DNA from 2 places in the Streptomyces sp. NPDC048001 genome. Region 1 is predicted to be linked to the other one. Evidence: riboswitches for the same ligand, from Rfam matches in the RefSeq annotation. Region 1 holds a riboswitch; the other holds the start of a gene.
The links. Region 1 has a riboswitch for glycine ahead of gcvT (glycine cleavage system aminomethyltransferase GcvT). Riboswitches for the same ligand answer to the same signal wherever they lie in the genome.
Positions count from the first base shown of each region.

Region 2: another riboswitch for glycine. It lies ahead of gcvP (aminomethyl-transferring glycine dehydrogenase); the one in region 1 lies ahead of gcvT (glycine cleavage system aminomethyltransferase GcvT).

Region 1 is NZ_JBIDBN010000002.1:235,238-242,136, forward strand. Features, by position in the region: gene ACGF15_RS05335 (L-serine ammonia-lyase) at 1-1,233, opposite strand, end outside; gene glyA (serine hydroxymethyltransferase) at 1,395-2,654, opposite strand; gene gcvH (glycine cleavage system protein GcvH) at 2,666-3,043, opposite strand; gene gcvT (glycine cleavage system aminomethyltransferase GcvT) at 3,141-4,256, opposite strand; glycine riboswitch at 4,413-4,508, opposite strand; gene ACGF15_RS05355 (AAA family ATPase) at 4,709-5,374, shown strand; gene ACGF15_RS05360 (enhanced serine sensitivity protein SseB) at 5,470-6,219, shown strand; gene ACGF15_RS05365 (enhanced serine sensitivity protein SseB C-terminal domain-containing protein) at 6,495-6,899, shown strand, end outside.
Region 2 is NZ_JBIDBN010000007.1:8,148-15,046, reverse strand. Features, by position in the region: gene ACGF15_RS14120 (hypothetical protein) at 1-92, shown strand, start outside; gene ACGF15_RS14115 (DUF5999 family protein) at 408-614, shown strand; gene gcvP (aminomethyl-transferring glycine dehydrogenase) at 733-3,618, opposite strand; glycine riboswitch at 3,797-3,896, opposite strand; gene ACGF15_RS14105 (PRC-barrel domain-containing protein) at 4,007-4,393, shown strand; gene ACGF15_RS14100 (DNA polymerase IV) at 4,487-5,941, opposite strand; gene ACGF15_RS14095 (MerR family transcriptional regulator) at 6,096-6,692, opposite strand.

The DNA.
Region 1 (6,899 bases):
GGCCATCCGGGCGGCGGTCACGGCCTTCACCGCCGCCATGCCGTTCCGCTCGATGCACGGGATCTGCACCAGGCCGCCGACGGGGTCGCAGGTCAGGCCCAGGTTGTGTTCCATGCCGATCTCGGCGGCGTTCTCCACCTGCTCCGGGGAGCCGCCGAGGACCTCGGCGAGCGCGCCGGCGGCCATGGAGCAGGCGGAGCCGACCTCGCCCTGGCAGCCGACCTCGGCGCCCGAGATGGAGGCGTTCTCCTTGAACAGCATGCCGATGGCGCCCGCGGCGAGCAGGAAGCGCACCACGCCGTCCTCGTCCGCGCCGGGCACGAAGTTCACGTAGTAGTGCAGGACCGCCGGGATGATGCCCGCGGCGCCGTTGGTCGGTGCCGTGACCACCCGGCCGCCCGCGGCGTTCTCCTCGTTCACGGCCATCGCGTAGAGCGTGATCCACTCCATGGCCAGGGCCGTCGGGTCGCCCTCGGAGCGGAGCTTGCGGGCGGTGGTGGCCGCCCGGCGGCGCACCTTCAGGCCGCCCGGGAGGATGCCCTCGCGGGACATGCCGCGCGAGACGCACGCCTGCATCACGCGCCAGATCTCCAGCAGCCCCTCGCGGATCTCCTCCTCGGTGCGCCAGGCCTTCTCGTTCTCCAGCATCAGCGCGGAGATCGACAGCCCGGTGTCCCGGGTGAGCCGCAGCAGCTCGTCGCCGGTGCGGAAGGGGTGCTTGAGCACCGTGTCGTCGAGGACGATCCGGTCCTCGCCCACGGCGTCCTCGTCGACGACGAAGCCGCCGCCGACCGAGTAGTAGGTCTTCTCCAGGAGGGTCGCGCCCTCGGCGTCGAAGGCGGCGACGGTCATGCCGTTCGCGTGGTAGGGCAGGGCCTTGCGCCGGTGCAGTACCAGGTGCTCGTCGGCGTCGAAGGCGATCTCGTGCATGCCCAGGAGGCTGAGGCGGCCCCCGGAGGTGATCCGCTCGACCTGCTCGTCGGCGGTCTCCACGTCGACGGTCCGCGGCGAGTTGCCCTCCAGGCCCAGCAGGACGGCCTTCGGCGTGCCGTGGCCGTGCCCGGTGGCGCCGAGCGAGCCGTACAGCTCGGCGCGTATGGAGGCGGTGTGGGCCAGCAGGCCCTCGTTCTTCAGGCGCCGGGCGAACATGCGGGCCGCGCGCATCGGGCCCACCGTGTGGGAGCTGGACGGGCCGATGCCGATCGAGAACAGGTCGAAGACCGAGATGGCCACGGGGGACTCCTTGAGGGTGGTAGACGGCGGTGTCTGCCGGGCGGTGCAGGGCGGTGCGTGGGGGCGTGGTGCGGGGCACCCCGCCCGTCGCACGGCGGGCGGGGTGCCCCGTTGTCGTCGTGCCGGCGACTCACGCCGGGCAGCGACGGTGTCCGGTCCGGTTACAGACCAGGGTAAAGCGGGTGCTTCCCGGCCAGGGCGGTCACCCGGGCGCGCAGCGCCGCGGCGTCGTAGCTGGGCTTCAGCGCCTCGGCGATGATGTCGGCGACCTCGCGGAAGTCCTCGGCCTGGAAGCCGCGGGTGGCGAGGGCCGGGGTGCCGATCCGCAGGCCCGAGGTCACCATCGGCGGCCGCGGGTCGTTCGGGACGGCGTTCCGGTTGACCGTGATGCCGACCTCGTGGAGGCGGTCCTCGGCCTGCTGGCCGTCCAGCTCCGAGTTGCGCAGGTCCACCAGGACCAGGTGCACGTCGGTGCCGCCGGAGAGCACGGACACGCCGTGCTCCGTGACGTCCTCGCGCACCAGGCGCTCCGCGAGGATGCGGGCGCCGTCCAGGGTGCGCTGCTGGCGCTCGCGGAAGTCCTCGGAGGCCGCGACCTTGAAGGAGACCGCCTTGGCCGCGATCACATGCTCCAGCGGACCGCCCTGCTGGCCCGGGAAGACCGAGGAGTTGATCTTCTTGGCCAGCTCGGAGGTGCAGAGGATCACGCCGCCGCGCGGGCCGCCGAGGGTCTTGTGGGTGGTCGTGGTCACCACATGGGCGTGCGGCACCGGGTTGGGGTGCAGGCCCGCGGCCACCAGGCCCGCGAAGTGGGCCATGTCCACCATGAGGTAGGCGCCGACCTCGTCCGCGATCCGGCGGAACGCGGCGAAGTCCAGCTGGCGGGGGTACGCCGACCAGCCGGCCACGATCAGCTTCGGCTTCGACTCCTTGGCGAGGCGCTCGACCTCGGCCATGTCGACCTGGCCGGTGGCGTCGTCCACGTGGTAGGCGACCACGTTGTAGAGCTTGCCGGAGAAGTTGATCTTCATGCCGTGGGTCAGGTGGCCGCCGTGGGCCAGGTTCAGGCCCATGATCGTGTCGCCCGGCTTCAGCAGGGCGAACATCGCGGCGGCGTTCGCCTGCGCACCCGAGTGGGGCTGCACGTTGGCGTGCTCGGCGCCGAACAGCTCCTTGATGCGGTCGATCGCGATCTGCTCGACCACGTCGACGTGCTCGCAGCCGCCGTAGTAGCGGCGGCCGGGGTAGCCCTCGGCGTACTTGTTGGTCAGGACGGAGCCCTGGGCCTCCATGACGGCCACCGGAGCGAAGTTCTCCGAGGCGATCATCTCGAGGGTGGACTGCTGGCGGTGGAGCTCGGCGTCGACGGCGGCGGCGACGTCCGGGTCCAGCTCGTGGAGAGGGGTGTTCAGAAGCGACATAGGGATGATCCTCAGTTGCCGGAGAACTCGGTGTACTCGTCAGCGGAGAGCAGGTCCTTCGGCTCCTCGCTGACGCGCACCTTGAAGAGCCACCCGCCCTCGAACGGAGCGGTGTTCACCAGGGACGGGTCGTCCACCACGGCCTGGTTCGACTCGACGACCTCGCCGGTCACCGGCGAGTAGAGGTCGCTCACGGACTTCGTCGACTCCAGCTCGCCGCAGGTCTCGCCCGCGGTCACCGTGTCGCCGGCCTCGGGGAGCTGGGCGTACACCACGTCGCCCAGCTGGTTGGCCGCGAACTCGGTGATGCCGATGGTCGACACGCCGTCCTCGGCGGGCGACAGCCACTCGTGTTCCTTGCTGAAACGCAGCTGCTGGGGGTTGCTCATGACCTGAATTCTCCTGTACGCGGGGGAGTGGTGGTGAACGTGTACGGCATGTGGACGGTCGTGCGCCGCCGCACCGGGCGGGGGCCCGGTGCCGGGGTCACTTCCGGCGCTTGTAGAAGGGCAGCGCGACGACCTCGTAGGGCTCGTGGCTCCCGCGGATGTCGACGCCCACGCCCGCGGTACCGGGCTCGGCGTGCCCGGCGTCCACGTACGCCATGGCGATCGGCTTGCCCAGGGTGGGGCTCGGGGCGCCCGAGGTGACCTCGCCGACGACCTCGCCGCCGGCCACGACCGCCATCCCGGCGCGCGGCACCCGGCGGCCCTCGGCGACGAGGCCGACCAGCCTGCGCGGCGGCGCGGTCTCGGCCCGGTCGGCGGCGGCGCGCAGGGCCTCGCGGCCGACGAAGTCCCCGGCCTTCTCGAACTTCACGACCCGGCCCAGACCCGCGTCGAAGGGCGTCAGGGCGGTGGTCAGCTCGTGGCCGTACAGCGGCATCCCCGCCTCCAGGCGGAGGGTGTCGCGGCAGGACAGCCCGCAGGGGACGAGCCCCTTCTCCCGGCCCGCCTCGGCCAGCGCCAGCCAGAGCTTCTCCGCGTGCTGCGGCTCGACGAACAGCTCGAAGCCGTCCTCGCCGGTGTAGCCGGTGCGCGCGATCAGCGCCGGGACGCCGGCGACGGTGCCGGGCAGCCCCGCGTAGTACTTCAGCCCGTCCAGGTCCGCGTCGGTCACCGAGGCCAGGATCCCCGGGGACTCGGGGCCCTGCACGGCGATCAGCGCATAGGCGTCGCGGTCGTCGCGGACGGTCGCCTCGAAGCCGGCGGCGCGCTCGGTCAGCGCGTCGAGCACCACCTGGGCGTTGCCCGCGTTGGCGACGACCATGTACTCGGTGTCACCGAGGCGGTAGACGATGAGGTCGTCCAGGATCCCGCCGTCCTCGCGGCAGATCATCGTGTACCGCGCACGGCCGGGGCCGACGGTGGAGATGTTCCCGACCAGGGCGTGGTCGAGCAGCTGGACCGCCTGCGGGCCGGTCACGGTGATCTCCCCCATGTGGGAGAGGTCGAAGAGCCCGGCCCGGGTGCGGACGGCCTGGTGCTCGTCGCGCTCGCTGGTGTATCGCAGCGGCATGTCCCAGCCGGCGAAGTCGGTCATGGTCGCGCCCAGCGAGCGATGCAGGGCATCGAGCGCTGTACGGCGGGGGGAAGTGCTCATGGATCTGGCTCCCAGGGCATGGCGACGAGGACAATCCTCCCCATCTGTCATCGGAACCTGAGAGGTTCGCCGAGACCCCGCGTACGGATGGTGTACGGACGGTCACGGCTTGCACCTTGGGTGGGACCGCAGGGCGGCCCGCTTTTCAGATCTGCCTCGTCGCGCGCGGTACGGGGCCTGAGAGATTCAAGGGAGGAACTTGCTCCTTCGGCGCCCGCCACCGGGTGGCAGGGACTCTCCCGCGCGGATTCAAGCGGCCGGTATGCAGTTGGCGCGCACATCATGACACGCATCGGGGAAGAGTGGGGGAGTGCGGTACCGGAACCCTCGGCGAGGACCCGGTCCCGTTCGGCACACCGCCGCGGAAATGGACCAATGTGTATTACCCGTTCTTTACACTGCGTGAGCAGGCTCAAGGCGACGGGCCACGGGGCCCGGCGAGGGGGAGGGTGATGACGGTGCAGCGGTCCGGTGCATACGCCGCGGCCACGGGGGTCCCGGCCCGGCCGGGCGCCCCGGCCGGCGGGACCGTCGGCGCGCCCGCGCCCGTCCTGCGCGACCTGCGCGACCGGCCGGGGCGCAGCCCCCGGCGGCTGACCTTCGCCGCGGGGGACCTCGTGGTCGTGTCCGGCCTGCCCGGAAGCGGCAAGACCACGCTGATCCAGCGGTCCGCCGGGGGGCTCGGCGTCGACTCCCAGGACACCCGCGACCGCTTCGACTCCTCCACCCCCCGGTGGCTGCCCTACGCCGTCTACCGCCCTCTCGTGCGGATCGCCCACTACGCCGGGCTGCGCCGCGCGTTGCGCGCCGGGGGGAGCCTCGTGGTGCACGACTGCGGCACCCAGGCGTGGGTCCGGCGCTGGCTGGCCCGGGAGGCCGCGCGGCGCGGCCGGGCCCTGCACCTGGTGCTGCTCGACGTCTCGGCCGAGGTGGCCCGGGAGGGGCAGCGCGAGCGCGGCCGCGGGGTCTCCTCCTACGCCTTCGCCCGCCACCGCCGCGCGGTGGGCCGCCTGGTGCGCCGGGCGGAGGAGGGGCGCCTGCCCGCGGGGTGCGCCTCCGCGGTGCTGCTCGACCGCCCGGCGGCGGGAGCCCTGCGCTCCGTCGCCTTCTCCGGCTGAGGCGCCCGGGGGAACGGCGGGGCGGGGCGGGGCAATAGAGTCGGGGCGTCCCCGGGGACGCCCGGGTCGTGGGACCGCGACGAAGAGACGAGCAGATGGACTACCCGCAGCACGGCTGGCCCGCCAACGAACTGGAGGAGACGCTGGCCGCGTCCCTCGGCAACCCCTCCGCAGGCGCCCGTATCGTCGAGGTGCTCGCCCGCAGCCACCTCTGGATACCCCTGCCCAACGGAGGCGGCCCCGACAGCCCCCATCTGGACCTGCCGACCACCGAGATCGACGGTGCCGCGTACGTCCCCGTCTTCAGCTCCGAGCAGCAGTTCCGCGCCGCTGCCGGGGCGCACCTGGCATTCACCGTGGCCCCCGCGGTCGGCTTCGCCCGCGGTCTGCCGCCGCAGCTGGGCATCGCCGTGAACCCGGGCGGCGCCGTCGCGGTGCCCCTGCCCCCTCCCGCCGTCGCCGAGCTGTGCCGGGGCGGCCGCACCCCGCCGGAGGGCGAGCCCACCGGCGGGCGGGTCCGGCTGTTCGAGCCGGACTGGCAGGAGGAGCCCGTCGACTTCCTCGCGGCCGCGGCCGGCGAGTTCGAGGCCTCCGGTGCCGTGCTCACCGCCTGCCGCGCGCTGGCCTCGGTCGAGGCGGCGCCGCCCGCGCTCTTCGTCGCCGTCCGGCTCTCCGCGCCGGACGAGGCCGGCCGCCGGGCCGCCATGGACGCCCTCGGCCGCGCCCTCGGGCGTGTCGCGGTCCCCTGGCCGGTGAACCTGGTCCTGCTGGACCTCGCGCAGGACCCCGTGGGCGACTGGATGTCGGAGCGGGTCCGCCCGTTCTACGCCCGGCACCCCCTCTGAGCACCTGCCGGGCCCGGCGCGCCCACCCGCCGGCACCCGCGCCCGGGCGCCCGTGGGCACGGTGTCCGGGCCCCGGCGGCACCGTGTGCGGACACCCCGTGAGGAGGTCCGGGGGCCGGGCCTGTGTCGCCGCGCCCGCCTAAGCTGGTTTGATGGCCTGAACGGATGTACCGCGGGCCATCCCGGCGGGCGCAGGGCGCGACCGGCAGGCGGCGGGCGGGGGGATCGTCGGATCGTGCCCCCGGATCGATGAGGACGAAGGGGCGGAACCCAGGGTGAGCGCGCAAGGCACCGCGGCGACCGGGCAGGTCGAGCACATGCTGCGCCAGGTGACTCCCGGACGCTTCGACGCGTACGAGGCGCTGCTGCGCGCCCTCGCGGATCCGGCCGGCGGCCGGGTCTGGATGCTGCTCTGGCACGGGCAGCCCGGGTCCCCCGACGCCCGGTACGGCGCGATGGAGGTCGAGGGCCTCGGCTACGTGCCCTGTGTGACCTCCGCCCAGGAACTCGCCGTCTCCGGCTGGAACCGCGCCCACGACGTCACCCCGGCGGTCGAGGTCGCCCGCTCCCTCTACCCGGAGCGCCTCGGGATCTGGCTCAACCCGCACGCCCCCGGCGGCGGGGTCGGCATCCCCTGGCCGGACCTGCGCCGTATCGCCACGGGGCTGGACCGGATGCCC
Region 2 (6,899 bases), on a different contig from region 1:
TCGCGGCGCACCGCCCGCACCCGGCGGCCGACCTGCTGCCGCTGATGACCCTCCGGCTGGCGCCGGCTCCGCTGCTCGACCCGGCCGCCTGACGGCACCCGCACCGCTCCGTACGCCCCGCGCCCCCACGGGCACGGGGCGTACCCGTGTCCGCCCCCGGACGCGCCCCGCCCGGAGTGACTAGCCCGCTGGGACCATGCAGAACCCTCCGAAGTGACGGCCCGGGTGTCCTGAACCGCTCCGGCGGGTGATGCGTCATCCATCAGTAGGAAGAGCTGCCGTGAAATCCCTGCGGATCGCGCTCCGCAGCGGAAGACTGGCACCGGACCGACACGATACGGGGGGCGGCCATGAACAGCTCATCGAGCCGCAGGAATCACACCACATCGCAGGGAAAGAACCCGCCCATGTGCCAGCACCAGCCTGTCTGCCCGACGTCCGACTCCGCCGACCGGGAGGCGGCCCGCCTGGTGGCGCACCATCCGGAGCAGGGCTGGAGCCTGCTGTGCAACGGCGTCCTGCTCTTCGAGGACACCGGTGAGCTGCTGCCCGACGGCCGGGTCATCGCGCCCCGGCGCGCCCTGGGCACCGGCCAGGTGGTGACCGCGGCCTGACCGCGGGCCGTCGGTTGTTCCCTCCGAAGGGGAGGCGCCACCGAACGGCGCAGGGGCCGCGCGAGGACGGTGTCCTCGCGCGGCCCCTGCGGGTCTTCCGCCCCGGGGGGCGGTCCGGTCAGGCGTCGTACTCGTCCAGCGGCGGGCAGGAGCAGACCAGGTTGCGGTCACCGAACGCACCGTCGATACGGCGGACCGGCGGCCAGTACTTGTCGGCGGCGCTCACCCCGGCCGGGAAGACGGCCTCCTCGCGGCTGTAGGCGTGCTGCCACTCGCCGCCCAGCGCCGCCGCGGTGTGCGGGGCGTTGCGCAGCGGGTTGTCCTCCGCCGGCCAGTCGCCGGAGGCGACCTTCTCGATCTCCGCCCGGATGGCGATCATGGTGTCGCAGAACCGGTCCAGCTCGGCCAGGTCCTCGCTCTCGGTCGGCTCGATCATCAGCGTGCCGGCCACCGGGAACGACATGGTCGGCGCGTGGAAGCCGTAGTCGATCAGCCGCTTGGCGATGTCGTCGACGCTGACTCCCGTCGCCTTGGACAGCGGCCGCAGGTCGATGATGCACTCGTGGGCCACCAGCCCGCCGGGGCCGGTGTAGAGGACCGGGTAGTGCGGCTCCAGGCGCTTGGCGATGTAGTTGGCGGCCAGCACCGCCACCTGGGTGGCCCGCTTCAGGCCCTCGCCGCCCATCAGGCGCACATAGGCCCAGGAGATCGGCAGGATGCCCGCGGAGCCCCACGGGGCCGCCGAGATCGGCCCGACGCCCGTCTCCGGGCCGGCGGTCGGCTGGAGCGGGTGGTTGGGCAGGTACGGCGCCAGATGGGCGCGGACGCCGACCGGGCCGACGCCCGGACCGCCGCCGCCGTGCGGGATGCAGAAGGTCTTGTGCAGGTTGAGGTGCGAGACGTCCCCGCCGAAGCGGCCCGGCTTGGCCAGACCCACCAGGGCGTTGAGGTTGGCCCCGTCGACGTACACCTGGCCGCCCGCGTCGTGGACCCGGGCGCAGATGTCGGCCACGTGCTCCTCGAACACGCCGTGGGTCGACGGGTAGGTGATCATCAGGACGGCCAGCTGCTCGCGGTGCTGCTCGATCTTGGCCCGCAGGTCCTCGACGTCGATCTCGCCGTCGTCGGCGGTCCTGACGACGACCACCTTCATCCCGGCCATGACGGCGCTGGCCGCGTTGGTGCCGTGGGCCGAGGACGGGATCAGGCAGACGGTGCGCTGCTCGTCGCCGTTCGCCCGGTGGTAGGCGCGCACCGCGAGCAGGCCGGCCAGCTCGCCCTGGGAGCCCGCGTTGGGCTGGATGGAGACCTTGTCGTAGCCGGTGACCTCGGCGAGCCGCTCCTCCAGCTCGGTGATGAGCGTCAGATAGCCCGCGGCCTGCTCGACCGGCGCGAACGGGTGCATCTGGCCGAACTCCGGCCAGGTGACCGGCTCCATCTCGGTCGTCGCGTTCAGCTTCATGGTGCAGGAGCCGAGCGGGATCATGCCCCGGTCCAGGGCGTAGTCCCGGTCGGCGAGGCGGCGCAGGTAGCGCAGCATCGCGGTCTCGGAGCGGTACTGGTGGAAGACCGGGTGGGCCAGGTAGTCGTCGCTGCGCAGCAGCGACGCGGGCAGCGCGTCGGCACCGGCGGCGTCCAGCGCCTCGACGTCCCCGCTCACCCCGAAGGCGGCCCACACGGCGGCGAGCTGCTCGCGGCCGGTGGTCTCGTCGCAGGCGGCGGAGACATGGTCGGCGTCGACGAGGCGCAGGTTGACCCCGCCCTCGCGGGCGGCCGCGACGACCTCGGCTGCCCGGCCGGGCACCCGGAGGGTGACGGTGTCGAAGAAGGAGCCGTGCACCACCTCGACGCCCCCGGCGCGCAGCCCGTCGGCGAGGAGCGCGGCGTAGCGGTGGGTCCGCTCCGCGATGGCCCGCAGGCCGTCGGGGCCGTGGTAGACCGCGTACATGCCCGCCATGACGGCGAGGAGCACCTGGGCGGTGCAGATGTTGCTGGTCGCCTTCTCGCGGCGGATGTGCTGCTCGCGGGTCTGGAGGGCGAGGCGGTAGGCCTTGTTCCCGTCCGCGTCCACGGAGACGCCGACCAGACGGCCGGGAAGGCTGCGGGCGTGGGCGTCGCGGACGGCCATGTAGCCGGCGTGCGGGCCGCCGAAGCCCATCGGCACGCCGAAGCGCTGGGTGGTGCCCACCGCGATGTCGGCGCCCAGCTCCCCGGGCGGGGTGAGCAGCGTGAGGGCGAGGAGGTCGGCGGCGACGGTCACCACGGCCCCGAGCCCGTGCGCCTGCTCGATGACGGGCTTGAGGTCCCGCACCTGGCCGGAGGCGCCCGGGTACTGCAGCAGCACGCCGAAGACACCGCGCTCCGCGATCTCGGCGGGGATGCCGTCGGACAGGTCGGCGGTGACGACCTCCACGCCGGTGGGCTCCGCCCGGGTCTCTATGACGGCGATCGTCTGGGGCAGCGCGTCGGCGTCGACGAGGAAGACACCGCCCTTGACCTTGCCCACCCGGCGGGAGAGGGACATGGCCTCGGCGGCCGCGGTGCCCTCGTCGAGCAGCGACGCGCCGGAGGTCGGCAGTCCGGTGAGGTCCGCCACCACGGTCTGGAAGTTGAGCAGGGCCTCCAGGCGCCCCTGGGAGATCTCCGGCTGGTACGGCGTGTAGGCCGTGTACCAGGCCGGGTTCTCCATGACGTTGCGGAGGATGACGGGGGGCGTGAAGGTGCCGTGGTAGCCCAGGCCGATCATGGGCGCGAGCACGCTGTTGCGGCGGGCGAGGGCGCCGAGCTCGGCGAGGACGTCGGCCTCGCTGCGGGCCTCGGGAAGGTCCAGGGCCTCCGCGCTCCTGATGACGTCCGGGACCGCGGCGGCGGTCAGCTCGTCGAGCGAGCCGTAGCCCACCTGGGCCAGCATCTTGGCCTGCGCGGCGGTGTCGGGGCCGATGTGGCGGTGCTCGAAGGGGATGCCGCGTTCGAGCTCCGAGAGCGGGATGCGGTTGTCGGTCATGTGGGAGGCCTCCTGGTCTGGTACGACCTGCGAGGGGCATCACGACGCGGATGCCCGGACGGCCTCCCCCTCTGTCATCTCGACCTGAGAGCTTCACCGGGCGCGTGTGGCACGCACCGGCTTTCACCGTCGGTGAGAGCGGATGCCGTCCGACGCCCGCCCTGCTTTCCAGAGTGACCTCGTCCGTGCGGTACAGGGGCCTGAGAGATTCCGGGGAGGATTTGCTCCTTCGGCGCCACCGGCGGGGTTTCACCGGTGGACTCTCCCGCACGGGGTCGACAGCCGTCTGCCAGGGTACCAGCGTGTTCCGCGCGGTCCCCCGAGTGGCCGACACCGCCGATGTGGCCTTTCGTAGGAGGGGGAGCAGCCGCGATCAGTTGGAGGGACCGTGCAGACCGACATCGATCCGCGCAGCCTGATCGGCCGCAAGGCCTTCGACCGCGACGGCCACAAGATCGGGACCGTCGACGAGGTGTACCTGGACGATGCGACGGGGGTCCCGGAGTGGGCGGCCGTGCGCACGGGTCTCTTCAGCCGGGACGCGTTCGTCCCCCTGGAGCCGAGTGAGCTCGTCGGCGGGATGCTGCGGGTGCCCTACGAGCGCTCCCTGATCAGGAACGCCCCGGACTTCGGTGTCGGCCGCCATCTCTCGCCCGAGCAGGAGCTCCAGCTCTACCACCACTACGGGCTCCATCTGGCCCCTCCCCCGCCGACGACGCCGGCTCCGGCGTCCGGGGACCGGTCCTTCGGCCGGATCGCGGGCGAGGAGGACTGAGGGCCGGCCGTCTCGGACAGGCGCTGCACCCGCGGCGGCTGAGCGCACCGGCCCCCGCCGTCCGGACGTCCGGAGCGGCGGGGGCCGGTGCGCTCAGCCGCGGGCCGCCTCCGGGCCGCCCGCGCGGGAGGGGGGCGGCCCGCCTCCCCCGACCAGGGGCAGGGGGTCGGAGGGCTCCAGCTCGGGGTCGTCCACGGGGAAGGTCCGTACCCGCCCGGGCTCGGACCCGGGCTGCTCGAACCGCACGGTGACCCGGCCGACGCCGCTGCCCTGGACCCAGCCGGGGCCGTGCACCGCGTGCCGGACGTCCTGCCCGGCCGCCCAGTGCCGGGGCTCCGCGGGGCTCCCTGGCTGCTCCCGGGCCGACGGCGCGGGGGGCTGCTCCCCGGCCCCGGCCGGCCTGCCCGGGGCGGCCCCGTCCCCGGCCGCCGCGCCGCCGGGTGCCGCGTGGCCCGGCGGTTCCGGGCCCGCCCCGGCGGCGGCCTGGGCGAACAGGTCCTCCTGGGTGTAGTCCGCCAGCCCGGTGACCCCCACGCCGAGCAGCCGCACGCCGCCCGTGGTGTCGACCGACTCCAGCAGGCGCCCCGCGGCCTCGCGGACGACCGCGGGATCGTCGGTGGGGCCGCGCAGGGTCTCGGAGCGGGTGAGGGTGGAGAAGTCGTAGCGCCGCACCTTCAGCACGATGGTGCGCCCCGAGTGCCCGCCCGCCCTCAGGCGCCGCACGCACCGCTCGGCCAGCCGGTCCACCTCCGTCCGCACCCGCAGCCTGTCGTGGAGGTCGGTGTCGAAGGTGTCCTCGACGGAGACGGACTTGGCGTCCCGCTCGGCCACGACCGGGCGGTCGTCGCGCCCGAGGGCCATCCGGAACAGGGCCGTGCCGTGCGTCCTGCCGAGCAGGCGCACCAGCTCGTCCTCCCCGGCCTCGACCAGGTCGCCCACCGTGGCCGTCCCCGCCCGGCGCAGATGCTCCCCGGTGGCCGGGCCGACCCCCGGCAGGATGCGCACCGGCATGGGGGCCAGCAGCTCGCGCTCGGTGCCGGGCTCGATGAGCAGGAGCCCGTCGGGCTTGGCCTGCTCGGATCCGATCTTGGCGAGCATCTTGGAACCGGCGAGGCCCACCGAGCCGCTCAGCCCCGTCAGCGCACGGATGTCGGCCCTCAGCCGCAGGCCGGCGGCCCGCGCGGAGGCGGAGTCCTCCGCCGCTCCCCCGGCCTCCAGATCGACGAATGCCTCGTCCAGCGACAGGGGCTCCACCAGCGGCGACAGCTCCCGGAGCAGAGCCATGACCTGGTCGCTGACCGCCCGGTAGAGGGCGAACCGGGGCACCAGGTAGGCGGCGTTCGGGGCGAGGCGCCGGGCCTGGGCCGTCGGCATGGCGGAGTGGACGCCGAAACGCCGGGCCTCGTAGGAGGCCGTGGCGACGACGCCCCGGGGCCCGAGGCCGCCCACGACGACCGCCTTCCCGCGCAGCGAGGGCTTCGCGGCCTGCTCGACGGCGGCGAAGAAGGCGTCCATGTCCAGGTGCAGGACGGTCGGGGCGGATCTCACACCCCCGATGCTGCCCTACCCCACCGACAGCGGCGCCGCGGTATCCGCGGCGCCGGGCACGGAACCGGCCGCGTACCGCCGGACGGGTGACAGAGGGTGCCGCCGGGCCGCTGCGCCGAGCGGCCGGGCCGGAGACGGGGGTGCCGGAAGGGCCTCAGACGGCGCGGTCGCGGCGGCGCCGGGCCAGCTCGTCGCCGGGGTTGTTGCCGATGAGCGTCTCCCCCGTGTCGACGCGCTCCCCGTGGAGCTGGGAGAGCGCGGTCTCCACGTCCCTCCACACGACGCCCACGGCGATCCCGAAGACGCCCTGGCCGCCCTGGAGCAGACTGACGACCTCGTCGGGCGAGGAGCACTCGTAGACCGTGGCCCCGTCGCTCATCAGCGTCATGCGCTCCAGGTCCCGGAACCCCCGGGCGCGCAGGTGCTGCACGGCCGCGCGGATGTTCTGGAGGGCGACACCGGTGTCGAGGAAGCGCTTGACGATCTTGAGGACGACGACGTCCCGGAAGCTGTAGAGGCGCTGGGTGCCCGATCCGTAGGCGGCGCGGACACTCGGCTCGACGAGCCCGGTGCGCGCCCAGTAGTCCAGCTGGCGGTAGGTGATACCGGCCGCCGCGCAGGCCGTCGGCCCGCGGTAGCCGATGGTGTCCTGCTCGGGTTCGCCCGTGCCCCCGCACGGCGGATACGGCACACCGCCCACCGGACTGATTCCGGGGCCGCCCCCAGCCGCACTGCCGCCGCTGCTTCTCACGCCGACCTCCGTCCTTGACCTGCCACCTCGACGGTAGGGAGTCGCCCGGGGCCCGTCAACGATCGCCGCACTCGCCACGCCGGGTGATAGTCACCCTGAGAGTGGTTTGCCGTGACCCGGGACCGGGAAAGGCTGGCCGAATGGTCACGGGCCCCCACCACTCCCGTCACCGACCGTCGAGACGACCCCGCACCGTCGTCACCCCGC